DNA from 2 places in the Cupriavidus sp. GW821-FHT07C08 genome. Region 2 is predicted to be linked to the other one. Evidence: predicted binding sites of a transcription regulator. Region 2 holds the regulator's gene; the other holds the start of a gene.
What was found. Region 2 encodes NrdR, which represses ribonucleotide reductase genes. Its sites were predicted from a motif close to CACNANATNTNGTG; they were not measured.
Positions count from the first base shown of each region.

Region 1: a site for NrdR is predicted at 2,246-2,259, ahead of AC07UK_RS33330 (ribonucleoside-diphosphate reductase subunit alpha). Genes of this name have one in related genera too.

Region 1 covers NZ_JBWKQZ010000037.1:20,142-24,487, forward strand. Annotated here, with positions in the region: gene AC07UK_RS33330 (ribonucleoside-diphosphate reductase subunit alpha) at 1-2,021, opposite strand, end outside; gene ampD (1,6-anhydro-N-acetylmuramyl-L-alanine amidase AmpD) at 2,516-3,133, opposite strand; gene AC07UK_RS33340 (sigma-54-dependent transcriptional regulator) at 3,130-4,346, opposite strand, start outside.
Region 2 covers NZ_JBWKQZ010000003.1:312,389-316,734, reverse strand. Annotated here, with positions in the region: gene AC07UK_RS06655 (pilus assembly PilX family protein) at 26-634, opposite strand; gene AC07UK_RS06650 (PilW family protein) at 631-1,650, opposite strand; gene pilV (type IV pilus modification protein PilV) at 1,667-2,296, opposite strand; gene nrdR (transcriptional regulator NrdR) at 2,428-2,895, opposite strand; gene glyA (serine hydroxymethyltransferase) at 3,052-4,299, opposite strand.

The DNA.
Region 1 (4,346 bases), on a different contig from region 2:
CAGTCCTGGAAGCCCATGATGCCCATGCCGACCGGACGGTGGCGCAGGTTGGAATTGCGTGCCTTCTCAACTGCGTAGTAGTTGATGTCGATCACGTTGTCGAGCATGCGCATGGCGGTGCGCACGGTCTTCTGCAGCTTGGCGTGATCCAGCGCGTAGGTGCCGTCGGCTTGCCTGGTCATGTGGGCGACCAGGTTGACCGAGCCCAGGTTGCACACGGCGATCTCGCTCTCATTGGTATTGAGCGTGATTTCCGTGCACAGGTTGGAGCTGTGCACCACGCCCACGTGCTGCTGCGGGCTGCGGATGTTGCACGGATCCTTGAAGGTGATCCACGGGTGGCCGGTCTCGAACAGCATGCCCAGCATCTTGCGCCACAGTTGCAGCGCCGGCAGCTTCTTGAACAGCTTCAGTTCGCCGCTGGCGGCCTTGGCTTCATAGGCCAGGTAGGCCTTTTCGAATTCCTTGCCGACCTTGTCGTGCAGGTCCGGGCAGGTGGCGGGCGAGAACAGGGTCCATTCGCCGGCTTCCATCACGCGCTTCATGAACAGGTCCGGAATCCAGTTGGCCGTGTTCATGTCGTGGGTGCGGCGGCGGTCGTCGCCGGTGTTCTTGCGCAGTTCCAGGAATTCTTCGATGTCCAGGTGCCACGTTTCCAGGTAGGCGCAGACGGCGCCCTTGCGCTTGCCGCCCTGGTTCACCGCCACGGCGGTGTCGTTGACCACCTTCAGGAACGGCACCACGCCTTGCGACTTGCCGTTGGTGCCCTTGATGTGCGAGCCCAGCGCGCGCACGTTGGTCCAGTCATTGCCCAGGCCGCCGGCAAACTTGGACAGCAGCGCGTTTTCCTTCAGCGCTTCATAGATGCCTTCCAGGTCGTCGGAGACGGTGGTCAGATAGCACGACGACAGCTGCGAGCGGCGGGTGCCGGAGTTGAACAGGGTCGGCGTGGACGACATGAAGTCGAACGACGACAGCAGCTGGTAGAACTCGATGGCGCGCGCTTCGCGGTCCTTCTCGTTCAGCGCCAGGCCCATGGCCACGCGCATGAAGAAGGCTTGCGGCATTTCGATGCGGGTTTCATCGATATGCAGGAAGTAGCGGTCGTACAGGGTCTGCAGGCCCAGGTAGTTGAACTGGAAGTCGCGGCCAGCGTCCAGCGCCGCGCCCAGGCGGGCCAGGTCGTAGGTGGCCAGTTGTTCGTCCAGCAGTTCGGCTTGAATGCCGCGGGCGATGAACTTGGGGAAGTACTCGGCGTAGCGGCTGGACATCTCGGACTGGGTCACTTCGGTGCCCAGGATTTCCTTGCGGATGGTGTGCAGCAGGATACGGGCGGTGACCTGGCTGTAGTCCGGGTCCTTTTCGATCAGGGTACGCGCGGCCAGGATGGCGGAGTCGTACACCTGCGTCATCGGCACGCCGTCGTACAGGTTCTTCAGGGTTTCCTTCAGGATCGGCTCGGCGCTCACTGCGTTGCCAAGGCCGCTGCAGGCGTTGTCGATCAGGGCGTGCAGCGCGGCGATGTCCAGCACGTGCGTGACGCCGCCATCGGTCACGTTGACCGAGATGCCGCCTTCCTGCACGCGGGCCACGGCCTGGGCGTTGGCCTGGGCGCGCTCGTCCTTGCGCTTCTCGCGGTACAGCACGTAGGCGCGGGCCACTTCATGTTCGCCCGAGCGCATCAGCGCCAGTTCCACGTGGTCCTGCACGTCTTCAATATGGATGGCGCCGCCGTTGGGGCGGCTGCGCACCAGTGCGCGCACGACGTTGTCAGTCAGTTGCTCGACGATCTCGCGCACACGCGCGGACGCCGCGCCCTGCCCGCCGTTCACGGCGAGGAAGGCCTTGGTCATGGCAACGGCGATCTTGGACGGCTCGAAAGCCACCACGGCGCCGTTGCGTCGAATGATCTTGTGATCCGGGTAGTTCGTATTGGCGGCGTTGGCGGGGGTCTGCTGCGCGGTCGGTGCAATACCGGCGGCGGCGCCACCCGTGGTGATTTCGTTCTGGGCCGTTTGCATGAGAACTCCTGTTTTTACCCTGGAAATAAGAGACAAAAGAGTCCCTGGCGAAATGCGGCGAAAAGAACATCCCTCCCGGCGTGAAGTCGGGGCGGACAGACTGCCTTTACGTGAACATTTCGCCAGGGACTCTTGTGATTCGCTGGCCTTAGCGGGCGGTTTCGAGACGATGCACGAAACTTCGTGATCCCTGACTCGCCCTTGGGCCGGCTCCCCGGTTTGACTACTAGATATAGTGTGTGACGCGTGAAACTGGGCTAAGTATAGTGAAACGAATCCGAATGACCAGTCTTGACAAGCGCTATTTCGGGGGCGGTTGCGCCGATGCGGCAGCGCCACATGCCCGCAAGCCTAATACTCGCAAGGGTTTTCGCCAGACCGTTCGCAACTGCACATTTCACAAAAATTTTTTTGATTGTTGCGAGGTTGCGATAGCCCCACCCCGAGGTAGGGCATGTGCGCCGGAACGGGGCGCACGGGGATGGGGAATGAGGTTAAGGATTCGTCACCTGGCCAGCCGCGCCAGGGCACTGGTAGGGGAACATGCCCGGCGCCACGCCTGCCTGCCTGGCGAAGCGCGCCCAGTCGAAATGCGGGCCGGGATCGGTCTTGCGCCCCGGGGCGATGTCGCTGTGGCCGGCTATCGCGCGCACCGGGTAGGCGACCAGCAGCGCGGGCACCAGCGCGGCCACGGTGTCGTACTGGGCCAGGGTGAACGGCAGGTCGTCGCAGCCCTCGATCTCGATGCCGATGGAGAAATCGTTGCAGCGGGCGCGGCCGAAAAAGTCCGACTGCCCGGCGTGCCAGGCCCGTTGCGTGCACGGGACGAACTGCACCAGCTCACCTTCGCGGGTAACCAGGAAGTGCGCGGACACCTGCACCTGGTGGATGGTGGCAAAGAACGGGTGCTTATTGGGATCGAGCCGGTTCTGGAAGAAGGCCTCGATGTCGCCGCTGCCGAACTGGCCGGGCGGCAGGCTGATGTTGTGCAGCACCACCAGGTCCACCGGCATGCCGGCCGGGCGCTCATCGAAATTGGGCGACGGCACGCGGCGCGCGGCGGGGACCCAGCCGTCGGCATCGGGCAAGTAGCGGTGCGCGGGCTTGCTCATGGCGTGCCCTCGCCTTCCACGGCGCCGCGGTCGGCGGCGTCCATGGCTTCGCGAATGCCCAGCTGCTGGATGCGATAGCGCAGCTGGCGCAGGTTCAGGCCCAGCAGCGGCGCGGCCGCGGTGCGGTTGAAGTTGGTCTGCGCCAGCGCCTGCAGGATCAGCTCGCGCTCCACGGCTTCCAGCCTGGCTGGCAGGTCGATCGGGAAGACGATGCCGCGGCAGGCACGTTCGGCGGGGTCGCCGGCGGGCTCGGGTTCGGGCGCGCTGGCCGGGGCCGGTGCCACGGGTGGCTGCTCTGCCAGGGCCGGCGCGGGCGCGGCGGCCGGCGGCACCGGCGCCCACATGCCTGCGGCGCCCCAGGGGGCGTAATAGTTAGTGGGCGCCATCGCCGGCGCGGGGGCATGCAGCAGCCCGGCGCGCTCGGCGCCGGCGTCCAGCGGGCCCAGGTCGGCCAGCTCGATCTCTTCGCTCTCGGCAAAGGCGTAGGCGCGCTCCAGCAGGTTCTCCAGCTCGCGCACGTTGCCGGGGAACGGATAAGCCGCCAGCCGTTGCAGCGCCGCCGGCGACAGCCGCTTGGGGCGCGGGTCGCCGTAGCGCACCGCCAGGTGGTCCAGGATGGCGCGCGCCAGCACCGGAATGTCTTCGCCGCGCTCGCGCAGCGTGGGCATGCGCAGCGCCAGCACGTTCAGCCGGTAATACAAGTCCTGCCGGAACTGCCCGGCCGCCACCATCGCCGCCAGGTCCTTGTGGCTGGCGCACATCACGCGCACGTCGACGGCGTCTTCGCGGCTGGCGCCGATCTTGCGCACGCGGCGCTCCTGCAGCGCGCGCAGCAGCTTGACCTGCATCGGCAGCGGCAGGTCGGCCACCTCGTCGAGCAGCAGGGTGCCGCCGTTGGCGGCCTGGAAGAAGCCGCCGCGCTCCCCGTCGGCACCGGTGAAGGCGCCTTTGACATGGCCGAAGAACTCGGACTCCATCAGGTTCTCGGGGATGGCGCCGCAGTTGACCGCGATAAAGGGATGCGCGGCCCGCCCGCTGGTGGCGTGGATGGCGCGCGCGGCGCGCTCCTTGCCGCTGCCGGATTCGCCGCTGATCACCACCGGCGCCATGCTGCGCGCCAGCCGCGACAGCGAGCGGCGCACCTCCTGCATGGCGGCGGAATGGCCGGGCAGCAGGGCCGCGGCGCGGTCGGCGGCCTGCTCGGCCGCGGCGG
Region 2 (4,346 bases):
CCGCGACAATCATGGACGTTGCCATTCATTCCCCCTTTCGGTAGTACGACTGCAACATGACCCGGGTCGCCGGGTTTGCGCCAAAGCCGACCGCCGTGACGCGGAAGATGTATGCGCCCTCGCTCGCGCCCGGCGACATGTCGTTGATCGGCTCGATGATGTAGCGCGGCAGGGCGGCAGGCAGCAGCCCGCCGGTCGCGGTCGGGAACCTGCGGCCGGTGAAGGTGCCATAGGCGGTGGTGCGTGCGTTGGCGCCAGCCTGGCTGAAGTCAACGGTGAGCCAGTTCGGCGTACCGTCGAGCACCGGGTCGCACAATCCCTGGAAGGGCGAGGCGCCTGTTACACCCGTATTGCAGCCCGCCACGAACGGCAGGACGTTCATCGTGGTGCCGGAGAAGATGGCCGACCGGCTGGTTGGGGCGGCGACACCCTGGATGTCTATTTCTGCATCCAGCAAGGCTGCCTCGGCCGCTTGCTGAGCCAGGTCCCGGTCGCGCTGGTTCGATGCCATGCGCTTGCTGCCAATGGCCAGCCGGGCACCGGCGATGGCGATGACGCTGATGATCAGCAGCATCACCAGGGCGGTGATCAGCGCGATGCCACGCGGGTTGGGCTGCACGGTGCGGGCGTTCATGTCGGCGAGCACGTGGTGCAGGTGGCCATGTTCCGGAGCTGTACGGTGACGGTGTACAGGCGTCGCATGCGCTGCAGTTGCGTGGCTGGCGTGAAGGACGTGTCGTTGCCCGGCGAGCCCGGGAACAGGCGCCCAAACAGGCGGAAGGTTGGCGGATCCTGAGGCGATGCGCTGGCGGTATCGCCCATCAGCACCATGGCCATCTTGATTGCGACGACGTTCTGCCAGGTGGTGGGCAGGGCCAGCACCTCGGTGGCTGACAGGAAGCGGTCCGGGGTCTGGTCGAAATTCGTATCCACGCCGTAGAGCACCTGGAAGACTTCGACGCCTGAGATCAGCGAAACAGCCTGGTACGCCGTGCCCGCCGTGAGGATTTCCTTGTTGGTGGCGTCCCGTGGACGATAGCCACACATCAGCTGAGGCATGCCGCTGGCATCGTTGCTGACATAGAAAACCGCCATGCCGCGCGCGAGGTCTGCGTCTTCCCAGGCCTGCGGCTCGGCGACGCCGTTGCCGGAGCAGTCGATCATGCTGTTGTCCGGAACGGTGCGGTCCTGCTGCGTGCCGGAACCGAAGAAGCGGACCTGCAGCACATCGCTCTTGTTCACGGCGCCAGGTTGAGCAGGACACGCGAGGTTTTGCGCCGGGTTGCCGAGGTCTTGCGTCGGGGCGCCGCAGCTGTCGAGGCCGCTGATGGTCGGCGACAGGCTCGTGGTCGTGAGCATGACGCCTCCAGGGCTGGGCGCGGGTGGCCCGCTGGCGCCGGGCGAGGCCGCCGCGCTGTTGCCCGCATAGTTGCTCCAGGCGGCCTGGCGCACGATCCGCACCACGGTATCCACCGCAAAGCGGCCTTTCTCATCCAGCGCCGTGGTGTCGTCGATGCTGTTGTAGTTGGCTCGCCCGGTCAGGTAGAGCGCCGCGGCAGCCATGATCAGGAGCAGGCTCAGCGTCATCGCTACCATCAGCTCCACCAGCGACAGCCCCAATTGACGATGCCGGCCGGGGTTGTGATACATCCTGGCGTTCCGCATGTCAGTTCACCGTGCCCTGCGTGGCCACGATGACCACCTGGGGGCGCGTGCCCATATCGGACATGTCGACCCGTGCAGCGACGGTTTTGGCGGCAAGCCGCGAGATCCAGCCGATCTTGATGACAATCGGTGCATCGTCCGGGCGGCCAGTGGCCGATGGCGTGCATCCCCATGAGAAGCCGGTGGTCTGGTCGTACGCGACCATGTCCCGGCAAATCACGGCGCGTCCGCCAGGCAGGCCTATGCTGACACGCTCCCAGAACTCGGCGACATCGAAATCCGCCAGTTGCTGTGCGCACCCGGCCGCCGTGCCCGAGCAGGCGATCGCGTATGGGCTGTTTGCTGCCGTGAGCGCGGGTGGCTGCCCGGTGGCCGTGTCGATGAAGTAGCGGTTCGGGGTGATGGCTTCCGCAGCCGCGCCGGTTTGCGAGACGGCAGGATTGGCACGCATGCGCTCGGCCATCTCGGTGGCCAGCTGCATGGCAGTGGTGTCGTAGGAAGCTTGTTGCGTGAAGCGGGATGAATTCAGCAGCAGGCTGGCGACGCCGAGCACGCCAACCGCCAGAACGACAATTGCCACCAATGCTTCGAGCATGGCAAAGCCGGCTGCCCCGCGGCAGCGTTGACCCATTCTGACCCCCGTCAAAAGACGTCCGACTTCGTTAACTTCTTTTTTTGGTCTGCAATCCGGGCCCTTTTAATATGCGACAGCGGGCCTTGCGGAAATGCAACGGGGATTAAACAACGACTTTGTTACTTTTGCTACCCCTTCCGAGGGGTGGACACCGCGAATTCGTCCAGTACGTCGCGGAATTCCGACACGTCCTCAAAGCTCCGGTAAACCGAAGCAAAGCGGATATACGCAATCTTGTCGAGCTTGCGCAATTCGCGCATCACCAGCTCGCCGACCTGGCTGCTGGGGATTTCCTTTTCGCCCAGTGCCAGCAGTTTTTCTTCGATGCGGGTGATGGCTTCGTCGATGGCTTCGGCCGAGACCGGGCGCTTGCGCAGCGCCAGGCGCATGGAATCCTTCAGCTTGGCGCGGGTGTAGTCCACGCGCGAGCCGTTTTTCTTGACGATGGCGGGGAAGAACAGCTCGATCCGCTCATAGGTGGTGAAGCGGCGGTCGCAGGCTTCGCAGCGCCGGCGCCGGCGCACGGCATCGCCGTCTTCCGACATGCGCGTGTCGAGTACCTGGGTATTGGAATGACCGCAAAAGGGGCATTTCATGCCGGACCACCTTCAGTTGAACCCCGTCGCCTTGTCCGTGTTGTCGTTCTGCGGTGGCGGGGCGGGTTGGCGAGGCCCGCAAGCCGGTGCCGCGGGGCGCCGGCTTGCGGAGCTGCCGGCCGCTCATGCGAAATCCGCATGGGCGGCCTCGATGCATCAGCCGTAGACCGGGAAACGCTTGGTCAGGGCTGCCGCCTGCTCGCGCACGCTGGCGATGTTGGCGGCGTCGTGCGGGTTGTCCAGCACATCGGCGATCAGGTTGCCGACAATGCGGGCTTCTTCTTCCTTGAAGCCGCGCGTGGTCATGGCCGGCGAGCCCAGGCGGATGCCCGAGGTCACGAACGGCTTTTCCGGATCGTTGGGGATGGCGTTCTTGTTGACGGTGATATGCGCCTCGCCCAGGACGCGCTCGGCTTCCTTGCCGGTGATGTTCTTGGCGCGCAGGTCGACCAGCATCACGTGGCTTTCGGTGCGGCCCGAGACAATGCGCAGGCCGCGCGCGATCAGGGTCTCAGCCAGCACGGCGGCGTTCTTCACCACTTGCTGCTGGTAGGCCTTGAACTCGGGCGTCAGCGCTTCCTTGAACGCGACCGCCTTGCCGGCGATCACGTGCATCAGCGGGCCGCCCTGGATGCCGGGGAAGATCGCCGAGTTGATGGCCTTCTCGTGCTCGGCCTTCATCAGGATCACGCCGCCGCGCGGGCCGCGCAGGCTCTTGTGCGTGGTGGTGGTGACGAAGTCGGCGTGCGGCACCGGGTTGGGGTAGACGCCCGCGGCGATCAGGCCGGCGTAGTGGGCCATGTCGACCATGAAGTAGGCGCCGATCGACTTGGCCACCTTGCTGATGCGCTCGAAGTCGATGCGCAGCGCGAAGGCCGAGGCGCCGGCGATGATCAGCTTGGGCTTCTTCTCTTGCGCCAGCTTTTCCAGCGCGTCGTAGTCGATGTCTTCCTGGGCGTTCAGGCCGTAGCTGACCACGTTGAACCACTTGCCGCTCATGTTCAGGGCCATGCCGTGGGTCAGGTGGCCGCCTTCGGCCAGGCTCATGCCCATGATGGTGTCGCCCGGCTTGAGCATGGCGAAGAACACGCCCTGGTTGGCCTGCGAGCCCGAGTTGGGCTGCACGTTGGCGGCGTCGGCGCCGAACAGCTGCTTGACGCGGTCAATGGCCAGCTGCTCGACGATGTCGACGTACTCGCAACCGCCGTAGTAACGCTTGCCGGGGTAGCCCTCGGCGTACTTGTTGGTCAGTTGCGAACCCTGCGCGGCCATCACGGCCGGCGAGGTGTAGTTTTCGGAGGCGATCAGCTCGATGTGGTCTTCCTGGCGCTGGTTTTCCTTCTGGATGGCGGCAAAGACCTCGGGGTCGATCTGGTCGATCGTAAAACGGCTGCGTTCGAACATGGCGAAACTCGTCTGAAAAAAGGGAATCCGATTAGCGCATCGGGGGT